DNA from 2 places in the Arthrobacter sp. TmtSoilC51 genome. Region 2 is predicted to be linked to the other one. Evidence: predicted binding sites of a transcription regulator. Region 2 holds the regulator's gene; the other holds the start of a gene.

Region 1 (8,039 bases), 2.0 Mb from region 2:
GAGACCGGCCACGGCGGCTACGAATTCAAGAAGGGCTTTGGCGGCGAGGTAGTCCAACTGGTGGGAGACTTCGTGGCGCCGGTGAATCCGGTAATCTTCACCGCTTACCAGGCGGTCAGGAAGCTTGCAGGTGCCGCCAAGACGGTACTGGCAAAATTGCCGGAGCGCGGAAACCTGCTGAGGAAATTCCGGGGGAAGAACTAATCAACGAAAGCCAAGGGAGGAACACTGCGTGACTGAACGCCCTGAGGGCTCCGGCGGCAGGCCTCACACTGACGGCTTGCCCAAGACCCAGCCGATGCGGCCATCGCAAATCCGGCAGAACGCCAATGCCAAGCGCATGCTGATGCGCTTGGTGCAAGGCGATAGCCCGCCCACTGCCCCCATGAACATCGTGGACCGGCTCGCGGGTAGTCCCTACGCCAACCCGACCATCCAAGTTCTCGGCGTAGACGCCTCAGCGCGTAAGACCATCGACTTCGCCTTGCATCTGGCCGAAGTCATGTTCCGCTACGGCGCAGGGGCCCTTGAAGTTGAGACAAGCATGATTGCCGTGACCGCGGCCCTTGGCTTGAAGAACGTTGAAGTGGACATCACCAACCAGTCGGTGGCCATCAATTATGCGCCGAAGGACCAGACACCGATCACGCTGTTACGGGTGGTCCGCTCGTGGACGAATAACTACGCGGGCCTCGCCCAAGTGCATCAATTGGTTACGGACATTGTGGCCGGGGGAGTGGGCCGCGACGAAGCAGTTCGTCGATTGAATGACATCGTCCGCAGCGCCAAGCCGTTCCCTCGGTGGATGGTCACTGTGGCGTTCGCTGTGTTCGCCGCGGTGTTCGTGGGCGTCCTGGGCGGTGGTCCTGGCGCGTCAGCCCTGGCCTTTGGCTCCAACTTGCTGATCAGTTTGGTTGCACGGCAACTGAGCCGGTGGCGCACTCCGGACTTCTTCGTCACCATGGCGTGCTCGTTCCTGGTCACGTTCATCGCCCTGATGCTGCGTTGGGCCGGTGCTGACATTGCTCCGTCCATTGTGGTTGCGGGCGGAATCCTCTTGTTGCTTCCGACGGGCAGGCTTGTGTCTTCCGTGCAGGACGCGATTAACGGCTTCCCCGTAACGGCTGCCGGACGGTTCCTCTCCACGCTGCTCACCTTCGGCGCGATCGTCGCTGGCATCGCCGTTGCCGTCGTGGTCGGGACCCTCATGGGCAGCGAAGTCCTGGACGTCACCAAAACATTCCCGGATGCGTATCCTTTGTGGGGCCAAACCATTCTGATTGCCATCGCGGTAGTTGCTATCGGCGTCACCGAACAGACCCAGATGCGACTGTTACTCCCGACGGCGGCAGTCGGCCTGGTTGGCTTCTTCGTCTTGTGGGGGGCTACTACCGCCGGCTTTGGGGACCGCTTATCGCCGGCTGTATCGGCGGTGGCAATCGGCCTCCTCGCTCGGGTAGTGGCGCTGAAGCTTGGTGCTCCCCAACTGGTGGTTGCCGTTCCGGCCGCGCTCATCCTGCTACCGGGCCTGACCATATTCCGTTCAATGTATGTATTGACCATCGAGGAAGCGGACATTCTCCAGGGTGCCGGGGGCATGCTCAACGCAGGCGCGATTGTCCTGGGAGTGGCAGCAGGAATCGTGCTCGGCGACAACCTCGCGAGGCCACTGACCAAGGGACTGTCCAGTAACGAGCGACGCCGGGTGAGGCGCCGCTAGATCTGCCCGCCGCTAGATCTGCCCTACGGGGAGCTTCTTCTCGGCCTGGAAAACTTCCTCAACCCGGCCCTGTGCCCAGTACCCGGACAGTGAAACCTGCGAACGCTCCAGGCCCCGCTGGCCGAAGAAGATCTCCCGCAGGCCCTTCATGTAGCCCCGTTCGCCATGCGCAAAGACGTCTACGCGGCCGGGGAGCCATTGCAGTTCGCGAAGTGCCTCAAGCAGCAGCTCGCTTGATCCGGCTGGTACTCCGTTGCGCTGCAGCCAATGGAGTTCCACGCCGGCAGGAGCAGAAATAGGCAGGATGTCCTCCGCGCTGTCCACCTCGAGGAACGCATGTCCACGGGCATCCGTGGCGAGCGACTCTATGCAGGCTGCGATGGCTGGAATCGCGGCGTCGTCGCCGGCGAACAGGTGCCAATCGGCGTCGGGCGCGGGGTTGTAGGCACCGCCGGGGCCGGTAAAAATCAGCGGGTCGCCGGGTTCCGCCGCAGCTGCCCAGGGCCCGGCCAGACCTTCGTCGCCATGGACGACGAAGTCGATCGCCAGCTCCTGGGCTTCAAGGTTCACCCAGCGGATGGTGTACGTCCGTGTGTGGGGCCATTGCCCGCGAGGCATGGTTTCGCGGATGGCCCACAGGTCCAGGGGAAGTTGGTAGTCAACACCCTGCTGGGGGAACACGATTTTGACGTACCGGTCCACGTAGTCGTTGTTCGCGTAGTCGCTGAACCCTGGGCCACCGGCGACGATCCGCACCATGTGGGGTGAGAGCCATTCTTTGCGCAGGACAGTCAGGTTGACCTGCGGGCGCGTGTTCCGGGTAGCGGACGAAGTAACGGGTAGGGCAGCCATGTAGGCAAGCCTAAGCTAATTCGTCGGGTGCCACCTCGGTATGAGTCGAAGGTTACAAGATGGGTAGTTCCCAATTGACGGGCTCTGCGCCCTGTGCCGACAACAGTTGGTTGGTTCGGCTGAACGGCTTGGAACCAAAGAAACCACGGGATGCCGAAAGGGGACTAGGGTGCACCGAAGTGATTGCCGGTGTGCCATCCAGCAGCGGCGTGACCGCTTCGGCGTCCTTCCCCCACAGAATCGCTACCAGGGGGCTCCGGCGTCCTGCACCGTCGGTGCGATGGGCTACCGCCCTGACGGCCGCCGTCGTGATTGCCTCCCAGCCTTTGCCCCTGTGTGATCCGGCGCTTCCTGCCGCGACGCTGAGGACCCGGTTCAGCAGCAGGACGCCTTGATCCGTCCATGCCGTAAGGTCGCCATGGATGCGCGGCGGGAGCCCCAGGTCGTCGTGGAGTTCACGATAGATATTCGCCAGGCTCCGGGGGATGGGCCGCGTGTGCCGTGAAACGGCAAAGGAAAGCCCGACGGCGTGTCCCGGCGTTGGGTAGGGATCCTGGCCAAGGATGAGTACCTTGACGTCAGCCAGTGGTCGACGGAAAGCCCGGAGGAGGTTCGTGGCTGCAGGAAGGACTTGGATGCCTTGGTCAGACTGAGCTGCAACAAATGCCAGGGCTTCACGGAGTTGTCCTTCCACGGGCCGTAACGCGTCCGCCCAATCCTCGGCCATCAACTCTTCCAAGGGCAGGTCAACAAGCTCGTCGAAGCCCGGATCGGCCACGCCGGCAGGTTCCAGGTCAAACAGTGCATCTTCGCCAGTCACCTAGTTATTGTCTCCTCCATGGCATCGGCGGTGCGAATGACATCGTTGTTATTCGCCCGTAACATGGGGGTAGGACATTTTCCCCCAACCAGCGTCAAGGAGTGTGCCGTGGCAGAACCAGCACCGGAACCAATGGCGCCGCAGGCTACCGGTTTGGCCCTTGAAGACCTGGCGGCCGGGACCCGCAGCGACTCGCCTCTGAGCGACCGTGACCAACAAATGTTGGCTTTGGAGCGGCAATGGTGGAAGTATGCAGGCGCCAAGGAACAGGCCATCCGGGAGATGTTCGATCTCTCCGCCACACACTACTACCAGATCCTGAACGCACTTATCGATACCGAGGATGCGTTGGCCCACGATCCCATGCTTGTGAAGAGATTGCGTAGACTACGTACGTCGCGCCAACGTGCGCGGACAGCGCGGCGCTTGGGGTCCGACGCGTAAATCGCCAGGCTGATCGTCAGCAGCAACCAGCAAGGACAACGCTTCACCATGACCAAATTTGCCAAGGATGAATTCGACCGGGTCCCACAGAACAGCTCCCGGCAGGGCGTGCATCGCGACGCCCAGGAGACAGTCCGTCCCAATTTATGGCCGGTCCTGACCGTTGGAGCCGTGGCCTTGGTGCTGGGACTCGTGGCTTTCCTGATACTTCCGCGGCTTGGCTTGGTGGCCCCTGGCGCGTCCACAAGCGTTTCGACGCCGGCGCCCCAGCAGAGCGAAACCTCCCCTTCTGCTGCACCGACCGAATCAAGCAACGCTCCCATCGCTTCCGGTGAGCCGAGCCCGGGGACGACGCCTTCAGCCGAACCTTCCGGAACCCCTTCCTCTGCGCCGGTGGACAAGACGGTGGCTGTGGCCGTTTACAACGGCACGGCTACGGCTGGACTCGCCAGCCGCGTCGCGGGCCTCGTACAAGGCGATGGCTGGGCGTTGGGAACCGTGGGGAACTGGGGCGGCCTCCCGCAGCAGTCCTCCGTGGTCTTCTACAACGTTCCCGGGCAGAAGGCCAACGCAGAGGCGCTGGGGAAGCTCCTCGGTATCACCGCGGTTGTTGAATCCCCTGAAATACAGCAGCCGCTGGTGGTTGTTGTGGGACCTGGCTACCAGTAATTCCGCTGACTTCCCGCTGTTTTTCAGTGGGTTTCAGGCCCGAAAGCCGCAACTCGGTTAAGCCTCAATAACAAAAGTCATGGTGGGACCCTGCACAGCAGCGCTTGGATAGTGACTGTGGTTACAGTGGATTGATTCCGGTCCGGAGATCCCGGCAACCGGTCTTGGCTACTGCGAAAGTGTGGGCATCATGGCTTTGGGAACCGTCAAATGGTTCAACGCCGAAAAAGGGTACGGCTTCATCACTGTGGATGACTCCGGGGACGACGTCTTCGTGCACTGGTCTGCCATTCAAATGGAAGGCTTCCGAGCCCTGGAAGAAGGCCAGCGGGTGGAGTTTGAATTGGGCGAAGGCCAGAAGGGTCCGCAGGCTGAAAGCGTCCGCGTCGCATAGTTCCTGCGCCGGTCACGTCAGCTAACGGCTGAAACCCCTTTGTTTATAGCTCAAAGTGGCGCCTCTGCTTGCACTCTCCCCGGTCGAGTGCTAATTATTGATTTAGCACTCCTACGCTTCGACTGCTAACTCCGGCCCGGCTTACGCCGGCGGCGGACGGCTCTCGGAACGGAGGAGGATCAAGAAACACCTTGGTGGGGTGAGGTCCGGCGCGCGGGGCATACAGAGGCCGCAAGCAAAGGACCGTCCGTCGCGGGCACCCTATCTGACAGGTTCCTTCTTAACGACTGTCCCGAAAGGACTACCGCCGTTATGGCCAAGATCATTGCATTTGATGAAGAGGCACGCCGCGGCCTCGAGCGGGGCCTGAACATCCTCGCCGACGCCGTCAAGGTCACCCTCGGCCCGCGTGGACGCAACGTCGTCCTCGAAAAGAAGTGGGGCGCCCCCACGATCACCAACGATGGCGTTTCCATCGCCAAGGAGATCGAGCTGGACGATCCTTACGAGAAGATCGGTGCAGAACTGGTCAAGGAAGTTGCCAAGAAGACGGATGACGTCGCTGGCGACGGTACCACCACCGCTACGGTTCTCGCCCAGGCACTGGTCAAGGAAGGCCTGCGCAACGTTGCCGCCGGCGCCGACCCCCTGTCCCTGAAGCGCGGCATCGAGAAGGCCGTTGAGGCCGTCATCACCGAGCTGCTCGCCTCCGCCAAGGAGATCGAGACCAAGGAAGAGATCGCAGCCACGGCTTCCATCTCCGCCGGTGACCCGGAAATCGGCAGCCTGATCGCCGAAGCCCTGGACAAGGTGGGCAAGGAAGGCGTCATCACGGTCGAGGAATCCAACACCTTTGGCCTGGAGCTCGAGCTCACCGAAGGCATGCGCTTCGACAAGGGTTACATCTCCGCTTACTTCGTCACCGACGCTGAGCGCCAGGAAACGGTCCTTGAGGACCCGTACATCCTGATCGTCAACTCCAAGATCTCCAACGTGAAGGAACTCGTCACGGTTCTGGAGAAGGTCATGCAGTCCAACAAGCCGCTGCTGATCATCGCCGAAGACATCGAGGGCGAGGCCCTGGCCACCCTGATCGTCAACAAGATCCGTGGCACCTTCAAGTCTGTAGCTGTCAAGGCTCCGGGCTTCGGTGACCGCCGCAAGGCACAGCTCGCCGACATCGCCATCCTCACCGGTGGCCAGGTCATCTCGGAAGAGGTTGGCCTCAAGCTGGAGAACGCTGGCCTGGAGCTCCTCGGTACCGCCCGCAAGGTTGTTGTTACCAAGGACGAGACCACCATCGTTGAAGGTGCCGGCGACGCCGACCAGATCGCTGGCCGTGTTGCCCAGATCCGTGCCGAGATCGAGAACTCCGATTCCGACTACGACCGCGAGAAGCTGCAGGAACGCCTGGCCAAGCTGGCCGGCGGCGTTGCAGTCATCAAGGCCGGTGCCGCAACCGAAGTTGAGCTCAAGGAACGCAAGCACCGCATTGAGGACGCTGTCCGCAACGCAAAGGCTGCCGTTGAAGAAGGCATCGTTGCTGGTGGTGGCGTTGCCCTCATCCAGGCCGGTGCCAAGGCCTTCGCCAACCTCACCCTGCAGGGTGACGAGGCAACAGGTGCCAACATCGTCAAGGTTGCCATCGACGCTCCGCTCAAGCAGATCGCTTTCAACGCTGGCCTCGAGCCGGGTGTTGTTGTCGACAAGGTTCGCGGCCTGCCTTCCGGCCACGGCCTGAACGCTGCCACGGGTGTCTACGAAGACCTGCTGGCTGCCGGCGTCAACGACCCCGTAAAGGTCACCCGCTCGGCCCTCCAGAACGCTGCTTCCATCGCTGGTCTCTTCCTGACCACCGAGGCCGTAGTTGCCGACAAGCCTGAGAAGAACGCTCCGGCTGCCGGTGGCGACGACATGGGCGGCATGGGCGGCTTCTAAGCCTCCTGCGCTAAGTCACGCTACACAGCAAACGACGGCGGTCCACACCTTCGGGTGGGGGCCGCCGTCGGCGTTAAGAACCAAGTAGGGGACAGATCGGGCTCTTATGAGGGCCCGTAGCGACAGGTGCTGTCCCCCAGTTGGGTGTTATCAGGCTTTCAGTGTCTGTGTGGTCTGGCAGGATTGAATGCATGACGATTATTGCTGCCGCCGATGGCTCTGCCCTCGGCAATCCTGGGCCGGCCGGATGGGCCTGGTACGTTGATGACTCCTGTTGGCGCGCAGGGGGCTGGCCACACGGCACCAACAACATGGGCGAGCTGATGGCCGTCCTGGACCTGTTCCGCTCCACGGCCCACGTGCCCGACGAAGAACTGCTGATCCTGTGCGACAGCCAATACGTCATCAACTGCATCACCAAGTGGATGCCAGGGTGGAAGCGGAAGGGGTGGCGCAAGGCTGACGGCAAGCCCGTCCTGAACGTGGACCTGCTCAAGGACATCGACCAAGCAATCGTGGGGCGCAAATACACGTTTGAATGGGTTAAGGGCCATGCCGGCCACGACCTCAATGAGGCAGCAGACGAGCGCGCACGCGCGGTGGCCACCGCCTTCCAGCAGGGTACGGCAGCCCCAAGCGGACCGGGCTTTGCGGGGGCAGGTCCAGTCTTGGCCCAGCCTGTTCCTGCCACAGCGGCCAGGGCCGTGCGCAGCTTCCAACCCCACTCGGAACCCACGCTGTTTGGAGAGTCGGGCATCTTCGGCCAGCCGGACCTTTTCAGTGAACTGGACGAGGACGCTTCCACCCAGGAACTGCCTGCGGAGGAAATCGTGGTTGCCTTGGAGCGCGAGCTCCTGCGCCCCGATGTACGCACGGACATCGGCAGGATCGGAGTATTGCTTCATCCTGACTTTGCCGAGATTGGCAGTTCTGGTCGCTTCTGGACCCGTGATGCCATGATGGTCGCCCTTGAGGAGGATCCCGGCGAGCCTATTGAACTGGAAGTCCTTAGCGCCGACCGCCTGAATGAGAACACTATCTTGCTCAACTACCGAAGCTTCGCGCACTCCGGTTCGGCCCTCCGCAGTTCCGTTTGGCTGCTGGACCGAGGACAGTGGCGGCTCCGATTCCACCAAGGCACCCCTGAAAACTGACCTCGCATGAACCACAGTGCCCTGGGAAGTGCGAGGTAGGTGAAAAGC
Region 2 (8,039 bases):
CGCCTCCTTGGTAGCGCCGCTGTGGATTATCGATCCGCAAGAGGACACCTCGCTCCCCGCGGGTTCCGTCAAATTCAATGGCCGGAGTACTGACAGCTCCAAGCCCGTGAGCTGGCAGATCCTCCAGGACAATGGCAGCGGCGAAAAAACCAGCCTGCTCACCGGCCAGACGAAGGCCACAGGAGAGCCGGGACAATTCGGCGTGTTCTCCTTCAGCGCGACCCTGAAGCCCGGGAAGTACGAATTGCGGGTGGCCCAGGTTCAGGACTCCGGGCAAGCAAACGCATCAACCACGGACACCCGGCTTTTCAGCGTCGGCTAAGATCAGCGGCGGGCGTCGGCCAGGGGCGGCTGTAGGCCGAAACAGCCTACCAGCGGCCCAGGACGTCAGAGGCGAGTACGACGGCGGCTGGTCCCGCCGTCGAGGACCTCAGGACATGATGTCCCAACAAAGCCGTGACCGCTCCAGCGTCACTGAGGCGCGTCACCTCGCGCGGCGAGATGCCACCCTCGGGGCCGACAATCAGGAGGACCTCACGGGGTGAATCCAGCCCGGTGCCCTTCGTCTCCACCAGCGCTTCAAGCACTGCCCGTAGGGGTCTCTTTGCGTCCTCGTGAAGGATTACGGCCAAGTCTGCCGAAGCAACAGCCTTTGCCAACGCCCCGGAATCCAGGATGGGACGCACCTCGGGTATCCATGCCCTGCGGGCCTGCTTGGCCGCGGCAGTGACCACTGACTGCCACTTCGCGTGGGCCTTGGCAGCGCGATCGCCCTTCCAGCGGACAATGGATCGCTCAGCCTGCCAAGGGATCACGGCATCAATGCCCAGTTCTGTGGCTGTTTCAATAGCCAGCTCGTCACGGTCACCCTTGGCCAATGCTTGAACAAGTACCAGACGCACGTCAGGCTGCTCTTCGAAAACTACCTCGGATGCCTTGACGGACAAGCTTCCGGGACCAACCTCTGCCACTGTGCCCGTGAGGCGGGCCCCTGCGCCATCGGCAATGTCCACGGCTTCACCCACCGTGAGCCTCTTCACCGTTACGGCATGCCTGGCTTCTGCACCGTCAATGGCGAACAAAGCGCCCGGCTCAACGCCATCCAGGCTCCCGGCGGGCGCGAAGAAAACGGGGTTGCTCACCGCTACAGGTTACCGAGCTTGTCCCGCAGCTTGGCGAACATGCCGCCGCTGGCCACGAGTTTGCCTTCGCTGAACTGCTCTCCGCGCAACTTGGCAAGCTGCTGCAACAGCTCTTCCTGTGCGGGATCCAGCTTGACCGGTGTCTCAACGTGCAGGTGCACCTTGAGATCGCCGCGGCCGTAGCCCCTGAGGTGGGTAACGCCCAAACCGCGAAGAGTGATGACCTCGCCGGACTGGGTGCCGGCCTTGACATCGATCTCCTGGGGCCCGTCAAAGGTTTCCAGGGTCAGTTCCGTGCCCAAGGCGGCTGCGGTCATCGGAACGCTCAGAGTTGCGTGCAGATCGTCGCCTTCACGGATATACGTGGAGTCATTGTTGACGCGGATCTCTACGTAAAGATCGCCCGCAGGTCCGCCAGCCGGTCCCGCCTCGCCCTGCCCGGAGAGCTGGATGCGGGTACCCGTGGCAACACCGGCAGGGACCTTGATGGTGAGGGAACGGCGGCTGCGGATGCGCCCCTGCCCGTTGCACTCGTTGCAGGGATCCTTGATGACCGTACCGAAGCCCTCGCAGGAACCACACGGCGCCGTGGTCATGACCTGGCCCAGGATGGAACGAACAGCCCGCTGGACCTGGCCGCTGCCGCCACAAATGTCACAACGCTCCGGGTGCGTGCCAGGCCGGCAGCAGCTGCCATCACACGTGGGGCAGACAACGGCCGTATCAACTTCGAGCTTCTTGTTGACACCGAACACGGCGTCTTTGAGGTCGATGCGGACGCTGATGAGTGCATCCTGGCCCCTGCGTACGCGGGAGGCCGGACCAGCGTGTCCGCCGCCACCGCCGAAGAAGGTATCGAAGATGTCCTGGAACGCAAAGCCTTGGCCGGAGTAGCCGCCACCAAAGCCGTTGTCAGTGCCGTTCTCGTTACCGGTGGCATCGTAGACGCGGCGCTTTTGGGGGTCGGACAGCACTTCGTAGGCATGCGTCACGGCTTTGAACTGCTCCGCGACATCCTCACCAGGGTTGACGTCCGGGTGAAGCTTGCGCGCCAACTTGCGGTACGCCTTCTTGATCTCTTCCCCGGTGGCTTCCGGCGAGACTCCCAAAACGTCATAGTGGCTGCTCAAAGTCGGTATCTCTTCCTTGTTGTACTGCGATTCTTACCTCGGGGCTGGCGTCAGCCGCCGAGAATGCGGGAAAGGTAACGGGCCACGGCGCGCACGGCAGCCATGGTGGTGGGATAGTCCATCCGGGTTGGTCCGAGGATTCCCACCTTGGCGCCGGAGCCATACCCCGTTGCCACGACTGATGCCTCAGCCAGGCCGTCATAGGGATTCTCGCGCCCGATGCTCACTGACACCCCGCGAGGATCATCCCCCATGTCGGACAACAACCGGAGCATGACAACTTGTTCCTCAAGGGCCTCCAGCACTGGCCCAATACTCAACGGAAAGTCCACGTTGGAGCGCGCAAGGTTGGCTGTTCCGGCAAGGACGATGCGCTCTTCACGGCTGGTGTCACTCAGCGCCTGCAGACCATGGGCAAGATGCTGCGCGATCCCCCGAAGGTCCGGCGGGCACAGTGCCACCACGGAAGGCAACACCTGCGGCAGCAAAGCCAGCTGGGTTCCCGCGATACTGCCAAGGAACCTGGAACGCAGAGACATCAGGGCCTCGTTGCTGACATCGGAGCCGGCCTCGATGACCTTCTGGCCAACGCTTCCCGTATCTGCGATGAGCACAACGAGCACCTGCTTTGGTGCCAGGAGGACAAACTCTACGTGGCGGACCAACGCCCGGTTGGAGTGTGGGTACTGAACGACGGCGACCTGGTTGGTCAGTTGCGACAGCAGCCTGACTGTGCGCTCAAGGATGTCATCGAGGTCGTCCGGCCCCTCCAGGAGCGAATGGATGGCTCGACGCTCCGCGGCGGACAACGGCTTGACCTGCGAGATTCGGTCCACGAACAGCCGATAGCCCTTGTCCGTGGGGATCCGGCCCGCGCTGGTGTGCGGCGCCGCGATGAGGCCCTCTTCTTCAAGTACGGCCATATCATTGCGGATGGTGGCGCTGGAAACGCCGAGATGGTGCCGCTCCACAAGTGCCTTGGATCCAACAGGCTCGCGGGAATGCACATAATCCTCAACGATTGCGCGCAGCACCTCAAGCTTGCGTGGCTCACTCATTGCAACACCTCCTGACGACTGTCCGGGCCTACATCGGACCAATACTTAGCACTCAACATGCCTAAGTGCTAACAAGTCTAGTATGAGCCAGGGCGTTGCTAGCATTGAAACCGCCCGCGGGAGTTATTCCCAGCACAACCAGCACAAAGGGGTATGAAGTCCTTGGCTTTCGACACGTGGGGCCCGCAGGATCTGTCCGCTCCTGCCAAACGCAAACTCCCCGAGGTAGCCGTCCAGCGCGGAATGGTCCTGGAAGATGTCCAGTCCGGCTGGGTGGGCGAGGTTACCCGGGTGGAGAAATCCGGGGGCATGCACATCGTCTCCCTGGAGGACAGGCGCGGCAAGACAAAGTCCTTCCAGCTTGGGTTTGGCTTCCTGCTTGAAGGCCAGGCCATTCGGCTCATGCCTCCTGCCGCAAAGGCTCCGGCTACGCCTGTGCAAGCAGGACGGACGGCGTCTGGTTCCGTGAAGGTCACGGGCCAGCGTGCCCAGGTGGCCAAGGCGAGCCGCATCTGGGTAGAAGGCAAGCACGACGCCGAACTGGTGGAGAAAGTTTGGGGCGACGATCTCCGCATTGAGGGCATCGTGGTCGAGCCACTCCACGGCGTGGACGACCTCAAGTCGGCGATCGCCGCGTTCTCCCCCGGGCCGGGCCGCAGGCTCGGGATCCTGGTAGACCACCTCGTGGCGGGCTCAAAGGAATCGCGCATCGCCGAAGAAGCCATGACGGTGCCCGGAGCCGCCGGAAACGTCCTTATTGTCGGTCACCCCTACGTGGATGTCTGGCAAGCTATCCGGCCAAAAGTGCTGGGTATGGAGCGTTGGCCGGAAGTTCCACGAGGGACTGACTGGAAGACCGGGATTCTGGCCGCCTTCGGTTGGCCGCACGAAACGGCTGAAGACATTGGCCTCGGCTGGCAACGCCTGCTCGGCGCGGTACGCAGCTATGCGGACCTGGAAGCCTCGCTCCTGGGAAGGGTGGAGGAAGTCATCGACTTCCTCACTACGCCCTGAATGCCAGTTCCTGATCTGCGCCCCTGAATACGCTTTCCTCAGGGACGCAACGGGGCGTTGGTCCCGGGATGACCCGGGACCCAGTATTCTGGGACAGCAACACCGCAGCATCTTTACAGCAAAGGGAAGACACCGTGGCAGAGAACGCTCCTGAAGAACCGGGCAGCGCCGCAGGCCAGCCCCAGTACCATGGCGCGCCTGCAAACGCACTCCCACTGACGGCAAGCGAAGACCGGCAGTGGGCCACATTGGCGCACTTCGGAGGAATTCTGGGATGCCTGCCGTCCCTGCTGATCTATCTGATTTTCCGTGATCGCGGGCCGTTTACGGCACAGGAGTCGAAGGAAGCACTGAACTTCACACTTCCGCCGACCATCGCGGCGGTGCTCGCAAATATCCTGGTCCTGCTTCCCGTGGTCGGCAATATCTTTGCAGTCATCGCCACGGGAATCTGGGTAGCTCTAACGTGCTTCTCAGTCTCGGCCGGTATTCGTGTCAACCACGGACAGCCCCACCGCTACAAGCTCAACCTGCGCTGGATCAAGTAGCCCACAGGTTCTGCAGGCTACTGCCGCATTCAGTCCGGCAGAATCCTTCGCACCACGGCGTCCGCCAGTAGTCGGCCCTTAAGCGTAAGAACAAGGCGGCCCTTGAAGGCCGCAACCGGATCCACCAGCTCTTCAGCGATAAGTCCCGCCATCGCATGGCGGCCAACTTTGTCCAACGCATCCACCGCCAGCCCGGTACCAAGCCGCGCCTCAAGCATGATGCGCTCGACTTCCCGGGTTTCGGCGTCGAGGGTTTCCCGGCCAGCTGCCGGCGAGGCTCCTGCAGCAAGCCTGTTGGCATAAGCCGTTGGGTGCTTTACGTTCCACCAGCGGACCCCGCCCACGTGTGAGTGGGCGCCCGGACCAATCCCCCACCAGTCATCGCCCCGCCAATAGGCAAGGTTGTGACGGCAGGCTTGTTCAGGCGTCTTCGACCAGTTACTGACCTCGTACCATGTCAGGCCGGCTTCCGAAATCAGTTTGTCAGCGAGCTCATATTTGGCGGCGTGGTCGTCGTCGTCGATTCCGGGAACTTCGCCCCGCCGGATTTGGGCTGCGAGCTTTGTGCCGTCCTCCACGATCAGCGCATAGGCGCTGATGTGATCGGGTTCATAGGATAGGGCGGTCTCGAGGGACAGTTGCCAGTCCGCCATCGACTCGCCCGGCGTGCCGTAGATGAGGTCCAGGCTAACGGCGAGGCCAGCCTCCCGCGCCCACTGCACCACCAGCGGAACGCGACTCGGGGTATGGGTGCGGTCCAACACTTTAAGCACATGCGGGACCGCGGATTGCATGCCGAAGGAGACGCGCGTAAATCCGGCATCAGCCAGCACCTTGAGCGACGCGGGCGTTACGGAGTCGGGGTTGGCTTCGGTGGTCACCTCCGCGCCGGGCTCAAGCCCCCAATGCCCGACGGCGGCGCGCAGGATCCGCGCCAAGTCCTCCGCAGGTAGCAACGTGGGTGTTCCGCCGCCGAAAAATACACTGCTCAGCGGCCGCTCCGGCAAGCCGGAAGCATCCAGGGCCGTTGCCGCAAAGTCCAGTTCCGTGACAGCCGTTTGGGCATAGGCATCCTGCGATGCACCACCGCCGAGCTCCGTGGCCGTATAAGTATTGAAGTCGCAGTAACCGCACCTCACGGCGCAGAACGGGATGTGCACGTAGAGGCCGAACTTGCGATGCTCGACGCCGGTCAGCACCTGCGGGGGCAGTAAGCCATCCGCAGGTGCAGGGTCGCCCAAAGGAAGGACGCTGGGCATCTACTTCTTGGCCTTGTCCTTGGACTCGTCGGTGGTCAGTGCGGCAATGAAAGCCTCCTGAGGCACTTCAACGCGACCAACCATCTTCATGCGCTTCTTGCCTTCCTTCTGCTTCTCAAGCAGTTTGCGCTTACGGGTGATGTCACCGCCGTAGCACTTGGCAAGAACGTCCTTGCGGATGGCCCGGATGCTTTCGCGGGCAATAATGCGCGATCCGATGGCCGCCTGGATGGGCACCTCGAACTGTTGCCGCGGGATGAGCTCGCGCAGCTTGCCGGTCATCATGACACCGTAGGCGTAGGCCTTGTCCCGGTGGGTGATGGCACTGAAAGCATCCACTTGCTCACCCTGCAGAAGGATGTCCACCTTTACGAGGTCGGCAACCTGTTCGCCGTCCGCTTTCCAGTCCAAGGATGCGTAGCCGCGCGTCTTGGACTTAAGGAGGTCGAAGAAATCGAACACAATTTCGGCCAACGGGATCCAGTAGCGCAGCTCTACGCGGTCTTCGGACAAGTAGTCCATGCCACGCATCTGGCCACGGCGGCTCTGGCAGAGCTCCATGATGGATCCAACGAACTCGTTGGGCGCCAGGATCGTAGCGGACACCATGGGCTCGCGGACCTCGGCGATCTTGCCTGTGGGGTACTCACTGGGGTTGGTCACGTGGACAACCTTCTTGTCCTCCAGCGTGACCTCGTACTCCACGTTGGGAGCTGTGGAGATGAGGTCGAGGTTGTACTCGCGCTCGAGGCGCTCACGGGTGATTTCCAGGTGCAGCAAACCCAGGAAGCCGACGCGGAAGCCAAAGCCCAGGGCAGCGGACGTCTCGGGCTCGTAGACCAGGGCGGCGTCGTTAAGCATCAGTTTCTCGAGGGCATCGCGGAGGACAGGGTAGTCAGTTCCATCAAGCGGGTACAGACCCGAGAACACCATAGGCTTCGCGTCGGCGTAGCCGCTGAGCGACTCCGATGCCGGCTTGGCGAGGTTGGTTACGGTATCACCCACCTTGGACTGGCGAACATCCTTCACGCCGGTGATGAGGTATCCCACTTCACCGACGCCAAGGCCCTTGGATGGTGTGGGTTCCGGGGAACTGACGCCGATCTCCAGGAGCTCGTGCGTGGCACGTGTTGACATCATCTGGATACGTTCCCGCGGATGCAGCATGCCATCCACCACACGAACATATGTGACCACGCCGCGGTAGGTGTCATAGACAGAGTCGAAGATCATGGCACGGGCCGGAGCATCGGGATTGCCAACGGGTGCCGGGAGGTCGCGGACGATTTTGTCCAGCAACGCTTCCACGCCTACTCCGGTCTTGCCTGAAACCTTGAGGACGTCTTCCGGGTCTCCACCAATCAGGTTGGCCAGTTCTGCCGCATACTTTTCAGGCTGGGCGGCCGGAAGGTCGATCTTGTTGAGTACCGGGATGATGGTGAGGTTGTTCTCCATCGCCAGGTAGAGGTTGGCAAGCGTCTGGGCTTCGATGCCCTGTGCTGCATCAACCAGGAGCACAGCGCCTTCACAGGCTGCCAGGGAGCGCGATACTTCATAGGTGAAGTCGACGTGGCCAGGAGTATCGATCATGTTCAGGGCGTAGCTGGTGCCATCGAGTTCCCACGGCATACGCACTGCCTGGGACTTGATGGTGATGCCGCGCTCACGTTCGATATCCATACGGTCCAGATACTGGGCCTTCATGTCGCGTTGTTGAACGACGCCGGTGTACTGCAGCATGCGGTCGGCCAGGGTGGACTTACCGTGGTCGATGTGGGCAATGATGCAGAAGTTCCGGATGATGGCCGGATCTGTTGCGGCGGGCACCGGTGCGGTGCGGGCCATGGGAGACACGCAGGATCCTTACTGTCGACACTCACACGGCAAA

What was found. Region 2 encodes HrcA, which represses chaperone genes, less so after heat shock. Its sites were predicted from a motif close to TTNGCACTCGNNNNNNNCGAGTGCNAA; they were not measured.
Region 1: groL (chaperonin GroEL) is a predicted target of HrcA. The motif match lies at 4,967-4,993, and genes of this name have one in related genera.

What each region holds. Positions count from the first base shown of each region.
Region 1 covers NZ_AP035877.1:1,054,464-1,062,502, forward strand. The annotation lists gene ACZ5G6_RS05000 (peptidoglycan bridge formation glycyltransferase FemA/FemB family protein) at 1-204, shown strand, start outside; gene ACZ5G6_RS05005 (threonine/serine exporter family protein) at 233-1,720, shown strand; gene ACZ5G6_RS05010 (siderophore-interacting protein) at 1,733-2,572, opposite strand; gene ACZ5G6_RS05015 (uracil-DNA glycosylase) at 2,625-3,392, opposite strand; gene ACZ5G6_RS05020 (DUF3263 domain-containing protein) at 3,501-3,836, shown strand; gene ACZ5G6_RS05025 (LytR C-terminal domain-containing protein) at 3,885-4,505, shown strand; gene ACZ5G6_RS05030 (cold-shock protein) at 4,696-4,899, shown strand; gene groL (chaperonin GroEL) at 5,212-6,837, shown strand; gene ACZ5G6_RS05040 (RNase H family protein) at 7,029-7,991, shown strand.
Region 2 covers NZ_AP035877.1:3,030,847-3,038,885, forward strand. The annotation lists gene ACZ5G6_RS13795 (GerMN domain-containing protein) at 1-322, shown strand, start outside; gene ACZ5G6_RS13800 (16S rRNA (uracil(1498)-N(3))-methyltransferase) at 369-1,142, opposite strand; gene dnaJ (molecular chaperone DnaJ) at 1,145-2,272, opposite strand; gene hrcA (heat-inducible transcriptional repressor HrcA) at 2,323-3,330, opposite strand; gene ACZ5G6_RS13815 (DUF3097 domain-containing protein) at 3,493-4,344, shown strand; gene ACZ5G6_RS13820 (DUF4870 domain-containing protein) at 4,479-4,892, shown strand; gene hemW (radical SAM family heme chaperone HemW) at 4,922-6,151, opposite strand; gene lepA (translation elongation factor 4) at 6,152-8,005, opposite strand.